DNA from 3 places in the Cupriavidus sp. DB3 genome. Region 1 is predicted to be linked to each of the others. Evidence: predicted binding sites of a transcription regulator. Region 1 holds the regulator's gene; each other region holds the start of a gene.
The links. The regulator FNR, encoded in region 1, switches genes on or off when oxygen is low (the NO sensors DNR and NnrR bind a similar motif). The targets are predictions, from matches to a motif close to TTGATNNNNATCAA.
Positions count from the first base shown of each region.

Region 2: K7G19_RS22345 (fatty acid desaturase) is a predicted target of FNR. The motif match lies at 2,066-2,079, and genes of this name have one in related genera.
Region 3: K7G19_RS11275 (universal stress protein) is a predicted target of FNR. The motif match lies at 3,896-3,909, and genes of this name have one in related genera.

Region 1 covers NZ_JAIZPL010000006.1:80,471-86,932, reverse strand. Annotated here, with positions in the region: gene scpB (SMC-Scp complex subunit ScpB) at 1-720, opposite strand, end outside; gene K7G19_RS19585 (sulfite exporter TauE/SafE family protein) at 1,308-2,084, opposite strand; gene fnr (fumarate/nitrate reduction transcriptional regulator Fnr) at 2,185-2,913, shown strand; gene K7G19_RS19575 (hypothetical protein) at 3,047-3,316, opposite strand; partial or broken gene K7G19_RS19570 (lipoprotein transmembrane) at 3,499-3,687, opposite strand; gene ccoG (cytochrome c oxidase accessory protein CcoG) at 3,700-5,151, opposite strand; gene ccoP (cytochrome-c oxidase, cbb3-type subunit III) at 5,204-6,190, opposite strand; gene K7G19_RS19555 (hypothetical protein) at 6,195-6,413, opposite strand; gene ccoO (cytochrome-c oxidase, cbb3-type subunit II) at 6,416-6,462, opposite strand, start outside.
Region 2 covers NZ_JAIZPL010000007.1:292,646-299,107, reverse strand. Annotated here, with positions in the region: gene K7G19_RS22350 (TMEM165/GDT1 family protein) at 1-359, opposite strand, end outside; yybP-ykoY riboswitch at 410-590, opposite strand; gene K7G19_RS22345 (fatty acid desaturase) at 803-2,005, opposite strand; gene guaD (guanine deaminase) at 2,139-3,461, opposite strand; gene K7G19_RS22335 (adenosine deaminase) at 3,532-4,587, opposite strand; gene xdhC (xanthine dehydrogenase accessory protein XdhC) at 4,649-5,731, opposite strand; gene xdhB (xanthine dehydrogenase molybdopterin binding subunit) at 5,761-6,462, opposite strand, start outside.
Region 3 covers NZ_JAIZPL010000003.1:361,091-367,552, forward strand. Annotated here, with positions in the region: gene miaB (tRNA (N6-isopentenyl adenosine(37)-C2)-methylthiotransferase MiaB) at 1-179, opposite strand, end outside; gene K7G19_RS11265 (DEAD/DEAH box helicase) at 649-2,199, shown strand; gene K7G19_RS11270 (serine/threonine protein kinase) at 2,231-3,262, shown strand; gene K7G19_RS11275 (universal stress protein) at 3,350-3,787, opposite strand; gene K7G19_RS11280 (hypothetical protein) at 4,087-4,344, opposite strand; gene K7G19_RS11285 (YafY family protein) at 4,759-5,715, shown strand; tRNA gene K7G19_RS11290 (tRNA-Met) at 5,924-6,000, opposite strand; gene K7G19_RS11295 (MFS transporter) at 6,189-6,462, opposite strand, start outside.

The DNA.
Region 1 (6,462 bases):
ATCGGCTGCATCAGCTGAATCAACTGCATCGGCACCATGAAGCCCTTCGCTCCCATCCGCCGTAGGAACCGCAGCGGCGTCGATGCCATCGGCCTGCGCCACGCCTTCCGGCGCCGCGGCAAATGCCTCTTCGTCGACGCCGGCCGCGGTGGCGACCTCTTCGAAATCGATGGCGCCCTGCTTCAGCAGCGCCTCCTGGACCTGCGCCTGCGGATCCTCCAGCGGCGGCAGTTCGTCCAGCGTACGCAGCCCGAGGTCGTCGAGGAAGGTCTTGGTGGTCGCGTACAGCGCCGGCTTGCCGGGCACGTCGCGATGGCCGATCACCTCGATCCAGCTGCGGTCCTCGAGCTTCTTGATCACTTCGGTGCTGACCGTGACCCCGCGGATTTCCTCGATATCGCCGCGCGTCACCGGCTGGCGATAGGCGATGATGGCCAGCGTCTCCATCACCGCGCGCGAGTATTTCGGCGGCTTTTCCGGATTGAGCCGGTCCAGGTATTCGCGCATCGCCGGACGGCTCTGAAAGCGCCAGCCGCTTGCCAGCGCCACCAGCTCGACACCGCGCGGCTCCCAGTCCTTGCGCAACTCCTCCAGCAGAACACGGATCGTGTCGGCGCCGACGTCGTCGGCGAACAAGCGGCGCAGATCGGCGACGCGCAGCGGCTCCTGCGCGCAGATCAGCGCCGTCTCGAGGACGATTTTCGCCTCTTGGGTATTCATGTTGTGGTGTGCGGCCTGTCTTTGCATCTGCGTCCGTGACACCCGGACGCGCTGGAGATTGGTCGATTCAGCGGCGCGCGTTCCGCTTCAGGGACGCCTGCCGCCATTCATCGCGCTGCCGACCGGGATGCTTGCCGCATCGGGTCCGCGCGCTTCTCATCGGTGCATCGATTGCCGGTCCGGTCCGGCAGAAGATCGTCCGCCCGTCTCCCGATATCGGTCGGCGGAAGGACCAGCGCGTCGCGCCGTCTCCCCTGTTGCGGCCGACACGCCCGGGCGGTCGTGACCGTCCGGATTGCGAGACAACTTGGTCATGGCCTGGCGTGCAGCCTGTCGGGCCCCTCGCTGCCACGCCGCTGGCCGGTATTCTTGGCCGATGTCGACACCGGATGTTCTAGCCGGACAGTGCGGGGAGGGAGATGGGTATGGAAACCCATGAGTGCCGTGACAGACGCCTGGAACAAGCGCGACCGGGCGACCACGACACCTGCGCGAAAGCGGCCCGGTCGCCGTGGCTTCCCGCGATTGTATGGCATTCCCGCGCCGGCCTGCAACCGCGGGCTTGGGACGCAGGGGCCGGCCCGCCATCAGAGGGTCAGGCAGAAGCCGTGCGCGGCCAGCGTTTCGGGCAGCATCGCGGCCCGCGCGAGACCGGCCGCGCCGAACAGCGCCACCGCCGCGCCGACCCCGCGGCGCACCCACGCGCGGCGCGCCAGCACGCGCAGGCCGGCCGACAGGCTCGACAGCATCAGCAGATTGGGCAGCGTACCGAGACCGAAGGCCAGCATCACCAGCGCGCCCGACGCCGCGCTGCCGGCCAGCAAGGCCAGCGCGAGCGCGGCGTAGACCATGCCGCAGGGAACCAGTCCCCACGCAAGTCCGGCGGCATAGCGGCGCAGCAGACGCCGGCTGGTGCCGTGCGGAACCGGCCCCGCGTCCTGCCGCGCGATGGTCCTTCCGCCCCAACGCGCCCAGGCTGCCGCCAGACGCCGCGCCACGGCGTTCACACCCGGCGCCTTCCCCACCAGTTGCGCGCCGCCCAGCGTCCATAGTCCGGCAAGCAGCAGGCTGGCGCTGCCGACCGCGAACAGCGCGCGCTGCACGGGCAGATACTGCGTCTTCCACGCGGTCGCGCCCACCGCGCCGAGCAAGGCGCCGAGCATTGCGTACGCACTCAGGCGCCCGGCATGCAGCACCAGCAGTTCGCGGACCCAGGCCGCGCGGCTGCGGTACAACGACACCGGCGCGGCCCGCCGCGCGTCATCGCCTTCGAGCACCAGCGCGATGCCGCCGCACATCGCCGCACAGTGGACACCGCCCAACAGCGCCAGCAGAAACACGCTTGCCAGTACGCCGATTGCCATCTCACGCTCCCCTCGACGGGGAGCAGCACGGTAGAATGCCCGCACGCTTGACGCCCATCGCGATGCCGATGGCAACTCCCTCCTTTCGCGCGGATTCCAATTGCTGAACGCCATCCCCCTCAACGACCAATCGACCCGCTGCTCCACCTGCTCGCTGGGGCAGCTGTGCCTGCCGATCGGCATGTCCGCGCAGGACGTCGAAAAGATGGACACGCTGGTGCAGGAACGCGTGCGCGTGCGCAAGGGCGAATCGCTCTATCGCCTCGGCGATCCCCTCGACGCGGTCTATGCGATCCGCTTCGGCACGCTGAAGACCCACGTGACGATGGAAGACGGCCGCGCGCAGATCACGGGCTTTCATCTGCCGGGCGAAGTGGTCGGCTTCGATGGGCTGACCGAGATGCGGCATGCGTCGGACGCGACCGCGCTCGAAGACACCGAGGTCTGCGTAGTGCGCTACAACGAGATCCAGACGCTGTCGGCCTCGTTGCCGTCGCTGCAGCACCAGTTCATGCGGCTGATGAGCCGGGAGATCACGCAGGACCAGATGATGCTGATCACGCTGGGCTCGATGCGCGCCGAGGAGCGGCTGGCGGGCTTTCTGATCAGCCTGTCCGAGCGCCTGTCGGCACGCGGCTATTCGCCGTCCGAGTTCGTGCTGCGCATGAGCCGCGAAGAAATCGGCAGCTATCTGGGCCTGAAGCTCGAGACCGTCAGCCGCCTGTTCTCGCGCTTCGCCGAAGCCGGGCTGATCCAGATCCGCCAGCGCCACGTCAAGCTGGTCGACATGGACGGCATCCGCCAGCTGCTGGGAAAGACGGCCTGCTGAAGCCCGCGCGGCGATGGCGCTGGCGGCCGCCATCGCCCACATTGCCCGCTTTGCCCCCATTGCCCGCTTTGCCCCCGTTGCCAGCTTTGCCCCCATTGCGCGCTTCGCTCGCATCGCCGGCTTCGCCATCGCCCTACTCCAGTTCGTCCGCCGCCGACATCGGCGACGACATCGGCGCCAGGATCGACGCCGGCAGCATGCAGAGCGTCAGCGCGCTGGACAGCGCGCACACCGCCCACGCGACGGCGAAGCCGATCGTATAGACCGCGCCGTGCGACAGCTCGAGCGGCCGTCCGAAGACCCGCAGCTCGCGCGGATCGATCAGCGAGAACACCAGCACGAAGGCCACGGCCGCGCCGACGAAGGCGGGCCACAGCACCCACATCAGCCAGCGCGCCTTCATGGCCGCGCCACCGCGTGGGAATTCACTGCGTCGCGCGCGTGCCGCGTGGCGACCGCCGCTGCGGCCGTCGTTGCGGCCGCCGTTGCGGCCTCCGTTGCGGCCTCCGTTGCGGCCTCCGTTGCGGCCGCCGTTGCAGCCGCGGTTGCAGGCGCCATTGCAGCCGCCATCGCAGCTGCCGGCGTCACCGCCCCCGCCGGCGTCGCCGCCTGCCGGATCACCAGCCCCTGACGCACCACGCCGTCGACGATGGGCCGATCCGCGTGCTGCATCGCGACCCAGATCGTCACCGCGCAGCCCATCATCGCCAGCGCCGGGCCGCTGATCAGCAGCCACGGCCACGGTTCCTTCCACCACGGTTTGCATTGGGACATGTCGATGCCTCGTCAAGGTTGGTCGGGAATGATGAAACGGGTGGACTGCCGCACCTGCACGCCACTGGTGTCCGTGCCCGTACCCGTGCCCGCGCCGGCTTCGGCCCGCGCGCCGCTGACCACGATGTCGACCACATGGGTGCCCGACGCCGCCTGCTCCAGCGGCACGCGCAGCCGCAGCGGCAGCAGCCGGTTGGAGGTTGGTGCCAGATGGCCGGCGCCGCGCTCGTACTCGACCGACAGTCCCGGCAATCCCGGACTTTCCGCCGCGATGGCGATGTCCATCTCGCCTTCGGTGGTGTTGATCAGCTGCAGCCGGTAGACGTTTTCGATCCAGCGCCCTTCCACTTCGCGCGCCAGCGCCTGGCGGTCGCGGATGATGTCCACCTTCAGCGGCGTGCGCACCGCCACCGACCAGACGAAGCCGCCGACCAGCGCCAGCCACAGCACCGCATACAGCACGATGCGCGGGCGGATCACGCGGCGGCGCGCGTTGGCCGCCGACAACGCGCGCCGCATCGCGTTCTCGGACGTATAGCGGATCAGCCCGCGCGGATAGCGCATCTTGTCCATGACCTGATTGCAGGCATCGATGCACGCGCCGCAGCCGATGCACTCGTACTGGAGCCCGTCGCGGATGTCGATGCCGGTCGGGCAGACCTGCACGCAGATGCTGCAGTCCACGCAGTCGCCGATGCCCAGCGCGCGCGGGTCGGCCTTGCGCGAGCGCGAGCCGCGCGGCTCGCCGCGCTGCGCGTCATAGGTCACCACATAGGTGTCCTTATCGACCATCACGCTCTGGAACCGCGCATAGGGGCACATGTACTTGCAGACCTGCTCGCGCATGAAGCCGGCATTGCCCCAGGTGGCGAACGCGTAGAAGCCGATCCAGAACGTCTCCCACGGCCCGGTCGACAGAGTCAGCACCGCCCTGCCCAGCGCATCGATCGGCGAGAAGTAGCCGACGAAGGTGAAGCCGGTCCACAGCGCGATCGCGATCCACAGCAGATGCTTGGTGGCCTTGACGCGCAGCTTGCGCGCGGTCCAGCGCTCGCCGTCGAGCCGGATGCGCGCGATGCGGTCGCCCTCGACCTGGCGCTCGATCCACAGGAAGATCTCGGTATAGACGGTCTGCGGACAGGCATAGCCGCAGAACAGCCGTCCGGCGATCGCGGTGAACAGGAACAGCGACAGCGCCGAGATCACCAGCAGCACGGCCAGGTAGATCACGTCCTGCGGCCACAGCACCAGGCCGAACAGATAGAACTTGCGCGCGCCCAGATCGAACAGCACCGCCTGGCGGCCGTTCCATTGCAGCCACGGCGTGCCGTAGAACACCAGCTGCGTGGCCAGCACCATCGCGACGCGCCAGCTGGCGAACGCGCCGGTGACGGCGCGCGGATAGATCTTGCGCCGGACCTCGTACAGCGAGGCCTCGGTCGAATCGATGCCGGGGGCGTTCATGGCTGTCCTCGCAGTGGCCGCATGGCTGACCCGTTGCCGCAAGCGATGTCCATCACCGCCCCGCGGCCGGCATCGTGCCGGTGTCGGCGGACAAGCCCCACACATAGGCGGTCAGCATGCGGATGCGCTCGGGGCTCAGGATGTCCTCGTGCGCGGGCATCCGGTTGTCGTGGCCCTGCAGGATCGCCTTGACGATATTGGCCTCGGCGCTGCCGTGCAGCCAGATCTTGTCGGTCAGGTTGGGCGCGCCCAGCGCCTGGTTGCCCTTGCCCGTGCCGCCGTGGCAGGCGACGCAGGTCGTCTTGAAGACCGGCTCGCCGCGAGCCGCGCGGATCGGGTTGAAGGCGAGCCCCGACAGCGAGCGCACGTATTGCGCGACATCGCCCGCGGCCTTCTCGTCGATGACGGCGGCGAACGACGGCATCACGCCATGCCGGCCCTTGGCGATGCTCTGCATGATGGTGGCGGGGTCGCCGCCATGGAGCCAGTCGCGGTCGGTCAGGTCGGGAAAGCCGCGGCTGCCGCGCGCGTCCGACCCATGGCACTGCGCGCAGTAGTTCAGGAACAGCCGCTGGCCGATCTCGCGCGCCTCGGGATCGGCGGCCACCTGTTCGATCTTCAGGTCCATGTACTTGCCGTACACCGCCTGCTGGCCACGCAGCGCGGCCTGCCGCTGCGCCGCCAGCTCGCCCTGGCTGGTGAAGCCCAGCATGCCGCCGTACGCGCCCAGGCCCGGATACAGCACCAGATAGCCGAGCGCGAACACGCAGCTCAGCAGGAACATCCACATCCACCAGCGCGGCAGCGGGTTGTTCAGCTCGCGCAGATCGTCGTCCCAGACGTGGCCGGTGTCCTGCGCCGCCGCGCCGGTGTCGGCGCCGCCCGCCGTGCCGGCCGCGCCCGAAGTGGCAGCGCCCGAGGCGGCCGCGACCTTGGCCACGCGCGTCTGCGAGAACAGCAGCCAGACGCACCAGACGATGCCGCCCAGCGCAATGGCGGCGATGTAGTAGCCCCAGAAATCGGAAATAAAGTCGCTCATGACATCAATGTCCCTGCTCGATGGCGTACGGATGCGCGGCGTCGCGCGGCACGTCCGTGCGTTCGCCCATGGCCTCTTCGCCGCCCGCCTCGTCGGGGAGCGCGAACGGCAGCCAGGCGGCTTCGCGATTGGCATGGCGCCGCCCGCCGGACCACGCCCAGCAGACGATGCCGATAAAGACGACGAGGAAGATCAGCGTGGAAAACGCGGTCAGGGTCGCCATGGTCATTGGCTCCCGCTCGGCGCGCCGCCTGCCGTGGCGGGGTCTGCGC
Region 2 (6,462 bases), on a different contig from region 1:
TTGTCGCCCATCTCGGCGAAGAAGAACACCACGACGGTCGCGCACAGCACGCCGAACGCGCCCTTGACTGCCTTGGGCTTTTCGGTCTCGTCGAGCTTGTCGGGGATCAGCATCCATGCGCCCATCGCGATGAAGCCCAGGCCGAGGATCCAGCGCAGCAGCGCCGGGCCGACCATTTGCGTGATCCAGCCGCCGAGCGCGCCGGCCAGGCCGTGATTGACCAGCGTCGCGATCAGGATGCCGAGGATGATGGGGATGGGCTTGCGGTAGCGCGCAGCGAGGATGAGCGAGAGCAGCTGAGTCTTGTCGCCCATTTCCGCGAGGGCGACGATACCGGTCGAGACGAGCAGGGATTCCATTCGTTGTTATCGGAGCAGCGGGCCGGACGCATCGCGAGATGCCAATGACGTGCGTTTTCCCCGGCCCAGCCGAAAAACGACGTCATCGGTCTCGCCAGGCCCTGGAACAGGCATTGCACCGTTCCGAAGCTGCGCACGCCATAACCGCGAGCGGTCAAGTCTGTTGACGTACGCCCCTGTCGCCAGGCTAGGTGCCGAGCGGCAGGGCGGCTACTCCCCAATGAGGAAGCGCGATTATAGCCAGTCTGCGAGGCGGTCGTCCATACCACGGCTAGCCTGTGACGCACCGGATCGCGCCAAGATCTGGCGCAGACCGGCCTCGGACTGGGCACCGATCGCGCCCGGACCGCGCCCGGACCGCGCCCGGACCGAGCCCGGACCGCGCCAACACCGCGCCAACACCGCGCCAACACCGCGCCCGGGCCGCGCCAACACCGCGCCCACTACGCCGGCACCGCCGACGGCGCGGTGGTGCGGCGGCCGCGGAAGTCGGTCCAGCACAGCGCCTGGAAGTCGTACAGCTTGCAGCGGCGCGCGGTATCGAAATACCAGCGCCACGAGAAGTTCTGCACCACGATGCGGCCGGGCAGCGCCTGCTCCAGCAGCGCTTGCGCCCGCTTGAGCCGGTACAGCGGCACGCTCATGTCGACGTGGTGGGCGGTGTGTTCCATGATGTGGTGCAGCAGGGTGCCGACACCATGGCGAAAGCGCAGATGGACCGTGGTCGAGACGAAGGGCTGTGCGCGCGCCCACATCGTCTTGCTGTCGTACCAGGCCACGCTCTCATGGGTATGGTGGACGTACAGCACGAAACCGACGGTCGCGTTCCAGACCAGGAAGGGCACGGCGAAGCCGGCCACCAGCAGCAGCGCGACCGACTGCTGTGTCGCCAGCGCCAGCCAGACCAGCGAGCCGATCCACAGCGCCGCAAAGCCGGCCACCAGCAGGCAGTCCAACAGGAAGATCTTGCGGCGCGTCGCCATCTGCCGCCGGCTGGGGAAGAACAGTTTCAGCCACCAGATCTCGATCAGGTAATACAGCCCGGCACCCAGGCCGTTGCGGTACAGCCGTTCGAGCGCGCGCCGCCACCACGGCAGCGCCGCGTATTCCTGCATCGAACACGGGGCCCAGACGAAGTCGAAGCCCTTCAGGTTGGTATAGCCGTGATGGACGACGTTATGCCCGACCTCCCACAGGCTGTATGGCGTCAGCGACGGCAGGAAGGCGATCCGGCCCAGCCATTTGTTCAGGCCGCGGCGCGGCGTCAGGCTCTGGTGGCAGGCATCGTGCCCGAGGATGAACAGGCGCGCGATCAGCACGCCGGCCAGCACGCCGAGCCCGAGCTTGGCGAGCCAGTGCGGGGCGACGACCAGCGCGGCGAGGGCGGCGATGAACAGCGTCGCGTCGAGCGCGAACAGCAGCAGCGCGCGCGGCGTGCTGCGCTCGGACAGCGGAATCAGCCAGCCGCGGATGATCTTGCGCGGCGGCAGCGGCGCGTCGGCAGACAGCGGCGCGGGCGGATGGCCGGAACCATCGGCATCGGCGGACGGAACGGCCGAGGCCGCGGGAACGGCTGGGGCGGGGGAAACGAGCGAGACGGGCGAGACGGGCGAGACGGGTGCAACGGCTGAGGCGGGTGTGGTCATCTTGGCATCGGCATTGTCGAATGGCGCGGGCCAGCGTAATGCAGATCGATGACAACCGCCTTGACCGCGGTCAAGCCACGGCGCCGGACCGCCTGCGCGGCCTGTCCGGCGCCGTTCGGGGCTGGCGAGGCGCTTAGACGCCCGCCCGCTCGCCCATCACGTAGACGCTGTCGATCACCCGATCGTCGCCCAGCATCGCAAACGCGAACAGCTGCTCCTCGAGCGTTTCCGAGCGCGCGCTGCGGCGGCCCAGCAGCGGCGTGGCGTCGGGGTCGAGCACGATGAAGTCGGCCTCGTTGCCCGGCGCGAAGCTGCCGACGCGGTCGCCCCAGCCCAGCGCATCGGCCGGCGCGCGCGTGGCAAGGTAGAACATCCGCAGCGCGGTCAGGTGGTAGCCGCCCATCCGGGCGACCTTGTGCGCGGCGTTCATCGTGCGCAGCATCGAGAACGAGGTGCCGCCGCCGACGTCGGTGGCCAGCGTCAGATTGAGCCGATGCGCGTCCGACTGGTGGAAGTCGTACAGGCCGCTGCCGAGGAACAGGTTCGAGGTCGGGCAGTGCGCCACGGCCGCGCCGGTATCGGCGAGCCGGCGGCGATCGTCGTCATCCAGATGGATCGCATGGCCGTAGAACGCGCCCGGGCGCAGCAGGCCGTATCGATCGTAGACGTCCAGATAGCTGCGCGCCTGCGGGAACAGCTCCGCGACCCATTTGACCTCGTCGCGGTTCTCGGCCACGTGGGTCTGGATCAGCGCATCGGGGTAGGCGCGCGCCAGCTCGCCGCAAGCTGCCAGCTGCGCCTCGGTCGAGGTCGGCGCGAAGCGCGGCGTGATCGCATAGGACAGGCGCCCCTTGCCATGCCAGCGCGACAGCAGATCGGCCGATTCGCGCGCGCCCGATTCCGCGGTATCGCGCAGGAAGTCCGGGCAATGGCGGTCCATCAGTACCTTGCCGGTCGCCAGCCGCAGATTGCGGCGATGGCTCTGGGCGAACAGCGCGTCGGCCGAGGCGGCATGCACGGTGCTCCAGACCAGCGCGCTGGTGGTGCCGTTGCGCAGCAGCTCGTCGGCGAAGAAGCTGGCCACCGCGGCCGCGTATTCGGGCTCGGCGAAGCGGCGCTCCTCGGGGAAGGTATAGGTGTCGAGCCAGTGCAGCAGGCCCGGCGACGGCGACGCGATGATGTCGGTCTGCGGGTAGTGCACGTGCGTATCGATAAAGCCCGGCACGATCAGCTTGCCGCGATGGTCGATCACCTCGGTGTCCGGGGCAATCGAATGCGCCAGTTCGGCGTAGGGGCCGGCCGCGGCGATGCGGCCATTGGCGACCAGCAGCACACCGTCTTCCCAATACTGATACGCGTCATCATGGAATTGCGGGTCGCGCAGGAAATGCAGCACGCGGCCGCGGATGGCGCGGGTGGTACCGGTCGGGGAAGAGGAGCTGGTGGTCTGGTTCATGGTCGTGGGGTTGGAGAAGGCCGGCGCGGGGCGCCGGCCCGATGTTGCGCCGGTCAAGGCCGCAACGGCGTCAAGCCGTCGCGGCGCTTGCCGGCGTCGTGGGGCTGGCCGATTGCCAGAAGCGGTCGACCTCGGTCAGGTATTCGGCCTTCAGGGCCGGCCGCAGGAAACTCGCCTCGAAGCTGTTGCGTGCGAGCCGGTGCGCGTCGGCGGCATCGAGGGGCAGCGCATCGAAGGTCGCTTCCCAGTTGGCGTTCATATAGCCGCCGAAATAGGCCGGGTCGTCCGAATGGATCGTCACCGCGACGCCGGCATCCAGCAGCTTCTTCAGCGAATGGTCGCGCAGGTCCGGATAGACCTTGAGCTTCTGGTTCGACAGCGGGCAGACCGTCAGCGCGATGCGTTCGCGCGCCAGCCGCTCGACCAGCGCCGGATCGTCGATGGCGCGCACGCCGTGGTCGATCCGCTCGACCTGCAGGATGTCGAGCGCGTCGCGGACATAGTCGGCGGGGCCTTCCTCGCCGGCATGGGCCACGCGATGCAGGCCCAGCTCGCGCGCGCGGGCAAATACCCGCGCGAACTTCTCGGGCGGATTGCCGCGCTCCGACGAATCGAGGCCGACGCCGATAAAGCGGTCGCGATAGGGCAGCGCGGCTTCGAGCGTGGCGAACGCGTCTTCCTCCGACAGATGCCGCAGGAAGCAGAGAATCATGCTGCTGGAGAAATCGTACTGCGTGCGCGCCTGCGCCAGGGCGTCGGCGATGCCGTCGATCACGATCTCGATGTCCACGCCGCGCGCGGTATGCGTCTGCGGATCGAAGAAGATTTCCGCGTGGCGCACGTTGTCGGCGACGGCGCGCTCGACGTACGCCATCGTCATGTCGAAGAAGTCTTCCTCGGTCAGCAGCACGCTGGCGCCGGCATAGTAGATGTCGAGGAAGGACTGCAGGTCGGTGAACGCATAGGCGGCGCGCAGCGCCTCGACGCTGGGGTAGGGCAGCTTGACCTGGTTGCGCTGCGCGAGCCGGAAGATCAGCTCGGGCTCGAGCGTCCCTTCGATGTGCACATGCAGTTCGGCCTTGGGAGTGCGGCGGATGCGTTCCGCGAGCGCGGCGTCGAGCGTCATGGGGGGATCCTTTTTTGCTATGCCGGCATGCTGTTCGGGTTCGAGCAGAAGGCCGGCGCGGTTACCGGTGGGCGGGGCTGCCGCTGTCGCTATCGCCTTCGCCCGGTTGCCCGCCGTCCCGCTGCGTTGCCGGTGCGTCGGAGCGCAGCGCGGCCAGGCGCTGATCGCGCACTTGCAGCAGCTGGGCGACGATGGCAACTGCAATCATAGCCGGAGCCTTGTCGGTGATGCCCGCGACGCCGATCGGGCAGGTCATCCGCGCAAAGGCGGCCGGGTCGATGCCATGCTCGACCATCCGGTGTTCGAAGCGGGCGCGCTTGGTCTTGGAGCCGATCAGCCCGAAGTACGCGAAGTCGGTGCGCCGCAGGATCCGTTCGCACAGCGCCTGGTCCAGCGCATGGCTGTGCGTCATCACCAGGAAGTAGCTGCCGGGCGGCGCGTGATCGACCACCGCCTCGGCCGTATCGGTGGCCTCGGCCACCACGTTGCCGGGCAGGCCGGCCGGAAACAGCGTGTCGCGCTCGTCGACCCAATGGACCGTGCACGGCAGCGTGCCGAGCACCTTGACCAGCGCATGGCCGACATGGCCGGCGCCGAACAGCACCACGTGCATCTCGTCCGGGGCCAGCAGGTCGGTCCAGCTGCCGTCCTCGTGCAGCGTGACGGCGGGCAGCGTCGGCAAGGGCGTGCGGTCGACGGCATGGCGCACCGGGCCGGCGGCCGGCACCGTGCGCGTCACGGTGCGGCGCGCGGCAAAGGCCGCTTCCACCGCGTCGAGCCATTCCAGATCGGCCGCGCCAAGCCGCTCGAAGCCGAGCTGCACCACGCCGCCGCAGCACTGGCCCAGCGCGGGCCCGAGCGGAATCCGCACGACGCGGCGCGTGGCATCGGGCGCGAGAGAAGCGGCCTCGCCGCGCGCGGCCGCATCGAGCATCTCGCGCGCGATCGCCATGCCGCGCCATTCCAGATGCCCGCCGCCGATGGTGCCGATCAGGTCGTCGCCGGTCACCAGCATGCGGATGCCGGGCTCGCGCGGCGCGGAGCCCTTGACCTCGACGATGGTCACCATCGCCACCGGCACGCCGGCGCGCACCAGGGCGGCGGCATCGGCGAAGCGGAAGGGCTTGAGCGGAGCGTCCTGCATGATCGCTTTCGTGCCGTCGGGGACCGCGATCACGCGGCCGCGGCCTGACGCACGGCATCGGCCGCGTTCAGGATCGCCTCGGCGGTCGCCGGCGCATCCAGCGGCGGGTTGACGCGATAGCCGCCCAGGCTGGCGATGGCGTCGCGGATCGCGAAGAACACGGAGAACGGCAGCAGCAGCGGCGGCTCGCCGACCGCCTTCGAGCGGTGGATGCTGTCCTCGGCGTTGCGGTTCTCGAACAGCCGCACGTTGAACACTTCGGGGCAGTCGTTGACGGTCGGGATCTTGTAGGTCGACGGCGCATGCGTCATCAGCTTGCCGTCCTTGTTCCACCACAGCTCCTCGGTGGTCAACCAGCCCATGCCCTGGATGAAGCCGCCTTCGACCTGGCCGATATCGATCGCCGGGTTCAGCGAGCGGCCGACGTCGTGCAGCACGTCCGCGCGCAGCAGCCGGAATTCGCCGGTCAGCGTGTCGACCAGCACTTCCGAGCAGGCCGCGCCATAGGCGTAGTAGTAGAACGGCCGGCCCTGCAGCTTGCTCTGATCCCAATGCAGCTTGGGCGTCGCGTAGAAACCGTCGGACCACAGCTGCACGCGGGCCACATACGCCTGGCGCGCCAGTTCGTCGAAGCGCAGGCGCAGCTCGCCCGCGACCACCAGATCGTCGCCGAAGCGCACGGTCGACGGATCGACGCCGGCCTGGCGCGCGGCGAAGGCGGCCAGCCGCTC
Region 3 (6,462 bases), on a different contig from region 1:
TTGGCGGCCTTCAGCGCCTTCATCCGTCCCAGTTCGGAGAACACCTTTTCCTGCGCCTTCTCGCGTACCGAGCAGGTGTTGAACAGGATCACGTCGGCGTCTTCGGGGTTGTCGGTCTTTTCCAGGCCCTGGCTGGCGTGCAGTACGTCGACCATCTTGTCGGAGTCGTACTCGTTCATCTGGCAGCCATAGGTCTTGACGAAGACCTTTTTCGTGGGCGCGGCAGGGGCGGCGGCGGGCTGGGCCGGGGCGGCCTGGGTGTCTTGGGGACGTGGATTCATGGTGCCGATCTCAGTGGTTGACCTGGGGGCATCGGATGCTTCAGGGGGCGTTACATGGCCTGCCGCGCGGCCCGCCGCGGGGGCCGGCGCCAGGCGGGTGGACAGGCGGACAGGCAGGCGGGGACGGGGCAGGCGGGACAGCCCGCTATTCTACCCGCTCGGCACATGGGGCGTCCGGTGCGAATGCGCCGGGGCTGATACACTACGGGCCTTCCGAACCTGGAAGCGGAGGCAGTCGTTCCGCTTCCCCGGCGCCCTTCGCCCCGCCCAAGCAGGCGGTGACGGCGGCAGCCGGCCAGTCGCCACTATCCATGCCGGCCCCGACGATTGGCGCATCCGTGCGCAAGGGGCGGCCGAAACGAATTCCATGTCTTTTTCCGAACTAGGCTTGTCTGACAAGCTTGTACGCGCCGTGGCGGAGCAGGGCTATACCACGCCCACGCCGATCCAGGCACAAGCCATTCCCGCGATCCTGAAGGGCGGCGACCTGCTCGCCGGCGCCCAGACCGGTACCGGCAAGACCGCCGGTTTCACCCTGCCGATGCTGCAGCTGCTGTCGCGGGCCGAGCCGCCCGCGCGCGGCGAGCGGCCCCGCATCCGCGCGCTGGTGCTGACGCCGACGCGCGAACTGGCCGCGCAGGTCGAAGAGAGCGTGCGCAACTACGGCAAGTACCTGCGCCTGCGTTCGATGGTGATGTTCGGCGGCGTCGGCATCCATCCGCAGATCGAGCAGCTCAAGCGCGGCGTCGATATCGTGGTGGCCACGCCGGGTCGTCTGCTGGACCACGTGGGCCAGCGCACCATCGATCTGTCGCATGTCGAGATGCTGGTGCTGGACGAGGCCGACCGCATGCTGGACATGGGCTTCATCCATGACATCCGCAAGATCCTGAACGTGCTGCCGCCCAAGCGGCAGAACCTGCTGTTCTCCGCGACGTTCTCCGACGAGATCCGCGCGCTGGCCGACCGCCTGCTCGACAATCCGGCCTCGATCGAGGTCGCGCGCCGCAACACCACGGCCGAGACCGTGGCGCAGCGCGTCTACGCGGTCGATCGCGAGCGCAAGCGCGAACTGCTGGCGCACCTGGTGCGCGAGAACGACTGGCATCAGGTGCTGGTCTTCACCCGCACCAAGCACGGCGCCAACCGGCTGGCCGAGCAACTGAGCAAGGAAGGCCTGTCGGCGCTGGCGATCCACGGCAACAAGAGCCAGTCGGCGCGCACGCGCGCGCTGTCCGAGTTCAAGGCCGGCACGCTGCGGCTGCTGGTGGCGACCGACATCGCCGCGCGCGGCATCGATATCGATCAGCTGCCCCATGTGGTCAACTTCGACCTGCCCAACGTGCCGGAAGACTATGTGCACCGGATCGGCCGTACCGGCCGTGCCGGCGCCGAGGGCGAGGCGGTGTCGCTGGTCTGCGTCGACGAGCATGGCCTGCTGCGCGACATCGAGCGCCTGATCAAGCGCCAGCTCGAGCAGATCGTGCTGCCTGGCTTCGAACCGGATCCGACCATCGCCCCCGAGCCGATCCAGAAGGGCCGCCAGGCGCGCGGCCAGAATGGCGGTGGAGGACGGGGACGTCCGCAGGGGAATGGCGGGGGCAATGGTGGCGGCAGGCCCGCTGTCGGCGCGCCCTCGGGCGAGCGCCGGGCGGAAGCCCGGCCGCCGCGCCAGCCGCGTCCCGCCCGCCAGCCGCAGGAGGCCGGCGCCGCGCCCCAACGCAATGGCAAGCCCGGCGGTCAGCGCAGCGGTCAACCCAGCGGGCAGCCCAAGGGCGGTGCCCGCCCGGCTGGCAACGGCGAGCGTTCGCAGTCGGCACCGCGCGCGGCGTCCGAGTCGAATGGTCCCTCGCGCAACCGCCGGCCCGGCCCGCAGGCCGCGCTGCTCGGCGGACAGCGCTCGCGGCAGGGGTCCTGACGCGCGCGGTGTCCTAAGCTAGCGCTTAGCCATGGTGACGTCGCCCGATCCCGCCGCCTCGCCGGACATTCCGTTCGCGGGGCTGACACCCGACCTGATCCTCGATGCGCTCGAGGCGGCCGGCTTCATGCCGGACGGCCGGCTGCTGGCGCTGAACAGCTACGAGAATCGAGTCTGGCAGGTGGGGGTCGAGGACGGCGCGCCGATGGTGATGAAGTTCTACCGGCCGGGGCGCTGGAGCGATGCCGCCATCCTCGAGGAACATGCCTTCGTGCGGCAGCTTGCCGAGGCCGAGATCCCGGCCGTGCCGCCGCTCGATTGCGGCGGCAGCACGCTGCTGTCGCATGGCGGCTTCCGCTTCGCCGTGTTCCCGCGCTGCGGCGGCCGCGAGCCCGAGCTCAACCGGGCCGATACGCTGACCTGGCTTGGCCGTTTCATCGGCCGCATCCACGCCGTCGGCGCGACCCAGCCCTATGTCCACCGGCCCGCGCTCGATGTCGAGACTTTCGGCGTGGCGCCGCGCGACTGGCTGCTGGCACAGGATTGCATTCCCGCCGATCTGCGGCCGGCCTGGCAGGCCGCCGCCGATCTCGCCATCGAGGGCGTGCGGCGCTGCTACGAGCGCGCCGGCGACGTGGCGCTGCTGCGGCTGCATGGCGACTGCCATCGCGGCAATCTGCTGTGGATCGAAGCGGATCTGGCCCGCGGCGGCAGCACGGGTCCGCATTTCGTCGATTTCGACGACAGCCGGACCGGCCCGGCGGTACAGGATCTGTGGATGCTGCTCGAGGGCGACCGCGCCTCGATGCAGAGCCAGCTTGCCGATATCGTGGCCGGCTACGAGGATTTCGCCGAATTCTCGACGCGCGAGCTGCATCTGGTCGAGGCGTTGCGTACGCTGCGGCTGCTGCACTACAGCGCCTGGCTGGCGAGCCGCTGGAACGATCCCGCGTTTCCGGCGGCGTTTCCGTGGTTCGGCACGGCGCGCTACTGGCAGGACCGCATCCTCGAATTGCGCGAGCAGATCGCGCTGATGGACGAGCCGCCGCTGTGGTCCAGCTGAACGGCTGACCGGGCAACTGTCCCGGGCGCCGCGGCAGCTCCCGGTCTTACTCCCACTTCTACCTTTGAATGGCCCCGCGTCGGGCCGTCAGGCCTTGTCCGGTGCCTTCACCAGGATGACCGGGCACGACGCGTGCGCCACCACGCGGCCCGCGACCGAGCCGAGCACCGCATCGAAGAACGATCCGCGGCCATGGGTGCCGATCACGATCGCATCGGCGTTCACCGATTTGGCCAGCGCCACGATCCGGTCCGGCGGAAAGCCGCTCAGCGCATGCTTTTCCACGCGCAGCTGCGCGGCGCCCAGGATGTCGCACACCGAGCGCATCGCCTTCTCGCTCTCTTCACGATGCCAGTCGTCGATCGCGTCCTTGCTGACGAAGGCGCGCACCTGTCCGGTGACCTCCGGGGCGACGTGCACCACATGCACGGTCACTTCGCCCTGCAGCAGCTTCCCTTCGACGATAAAGCGGGCGGCGGCGTCGCTGAAGGCGGAGCCGTCAGTGGCGAGCACGATATGGGTCATGGCGAGGGTTCTCCTATCACGGGCCTTGCAGGCGTTGTCGACGGCCAGGCGGTTCGGCGGCGCCTTGCCTGGCTGAATTCATGATGGCAGCTAGGCGGCGATCTCGCCATGATTCCGGTCAAAAACTCGGCACTTGGCCTGCCTTCATGCCCGTCTCGGCACTTATTGCGACAGCAGCAGCCCCGTAAAGGTGACCAGCCAGCCACTGGCCAGGCAGGCGCCGATCCACGCCGCGACGATCAGTGCATTGTCTCGAAGGCTCATCGCTTGCTCCTTCATTCCTTCCTTCATCCCGTCCTTCATTCGCCGATCGGCGCCGGATAGTCGGCACGGGAGCGCGCGCCCTCGCTGAAGACGTCGTGCGTGCGTGCGCCCTCCGCGTAGACGTCGAAGGCGCGCGCGCCCTCGGCGAAGCGGTCCACCGCGCGGAAGGTGTAGCCATAGTCGTCGCCGGCATGCGACCCGCGCACCGGCGCGGCGAACACGCTGTTCAGCGACAGCAGGGCGGTACCGGCGATGGCAGCGCTGAGAACCAGGCGGGCGGTCGTGATCTTCATGATTTTCTCCAGTTGTTGAATTTTTGAGAATCGTTTTGCTTGGGGATGTCGTCAGCCGATGGGAGAAGAATAGGCTCACATCCCGGAGGCAACGCGCGACCGCCTCGTATCAGTTATTCAAAGTTTTTAACAATGCGCATGCTTGTGCGGGCCCGGCGTGGGCGCTGCTCACTCCGCGTGCCGGCGCGCATCGCATAGGCTGTTGCTCGCACTTTCGATTCGGAGGGCCGAAGTGCGTGCCGGGAACCGTCGTTCCTTGTCCATTTCCTTCATTTCCGGACGCCCCGCTTGATAGGCTTCGCTCTCCCCACGCAGACCAACCTTTCATTGCGCTTTATGGCCCACCAGTTCGATTCGCAACTCGACGTTTCCATTCTTTCCGTCCTGCTTGACGACGGCGGTCCCCGGCGCTGGATGAGCACCCAGGACGTGGCACGCGGCCTGGCCGCCCTGGAGGTGGCCGAGCCGCCCGCCGAGGTGCTGCAGCAGCGCCTGGTGCTGCTGGTCGCCGACGGCTCGGCCGAGTGCCGCGCGGAAGGGCGCGGCCTGATGTGGCGCCGCGCCGAATGTGCCGGCAAGGTGCTGGCCAACGCCGATACCTGGCTCAGCGACGAAGAGGCGCTTGCCCTGCAGGTGCTGAAGCGGTTCGCCGGCCGCCAGATCACTTCGGTGATGGCGACCCTGCTGCGGCCGTTGTTCGATGCCGCCGAGTCGCAGCTGCGGCGGCGTGGCCGCGAAGGCTGCGCCGGCCGGATCGCCTGGCATCGCAAGCTGTCGGTGGTCGAACGCAGCTCGCCGCTGGTGCCGCCGCGGCTGCGCGAGACCGTGCTGCTGCCGGTACTGACCGCGGTATTCGAGGAGCGCAACCTGGAGGTCGTGTATCGGCCGCGCTTCGAGCCCGAGCGCAAGCGCGTGCTGATGCCGCTTGGCGTGGTCGAGAAGGCCGGCATGGTGTACCTGGTGGGCCTGGAAGACGAGGACCCCGCGCCCCAATGCCTGCGGCTGGACCGGGTCCATGCGGCGCACGCGCTGAAAGAGCGCTTCATTTACCCGGACCATTTCTCGCTGGCCGACTATGTGGAAGAGGCGGCCGAATTCGGCCTGCACGCGGACGGCAATATCAAGCTGGCGGTCCGCTTCGCCAAGGGCTGCGGCGATATCGTGCGCGATGCGCCGATCTCGCCCGACCAGACCGAGGAGATCGGTCCGGACGGTTCGCTCGTGGTCCGCTGCACGGTGGAGATGGCCGACTGGCTGGTGCGCTGGCTGCGCTCGTTCGGTCCGCAGGCCGAGGTGCTCGAGCCGGTCTCGCTGCGGCGCGCGCTGGCGCACGAGGTCAAGACGATGGCGCGGGCTTACTGCAGGAGCTGAGCGGGCTTGGGGAAGGGGGCGGGAAGGAGGGGCTGGGAAGGAGGGCTGGGAAGGGGGGCTGGGAAGGGGGGCGATGGATCGGCTTCCGATCCGCCCCCGCGTCGCGGCGCCGGCACGGCGGCAAGCCGCGACGCCACCAAACCCGTGGCGCAACTCCCGCGGCACCAAAACAAAAAGGGGTCAGCTTGCGCTGACCCCTTCGAAATACTGGTGGCGAATCAGGGACTCGAACCCCGGACCTGCGGATTATGATTCCGTCGCTCTAACCGACTGAGCTAATTCGCCGACGAAGACCGCCATTATACGGGCCGTTGGATCGCTGTCAACACTTTTGTACGGGCCCTTGCATCCGGTTCTGCCGGCGGCGGCGGCGGATGCAGCTATCCCACAAAAAAACCGGCGGCCCTGCCGGACCGCCGGTTTCGTCTCCGTTTCGCCGCCGGCACGGGAGCCGGCGTGGCGCGATGCGGATATCAGTCGTTCGCGTAGATATCCACGTCCTTGGTCTCGCGGATGAACAGCGAGCCGATCACCAGCGTGATGCCGGCGATCACGATCGGGTACCACAGGCCGTAGTAGATGTTGCCGTTCTGCGCGACCAGGGCGAACGAGATGGTGGGCAGCATGCCGCCGAACCAGCCGTTGCCGATGTGGTAGGGCAGGGACATCGAGGTGTAGCGGATGCGGGTCGGGAACAGCTCGACCAGCATCGCGGCGATCGGACCGTAGACCATGGTCACGTAGATC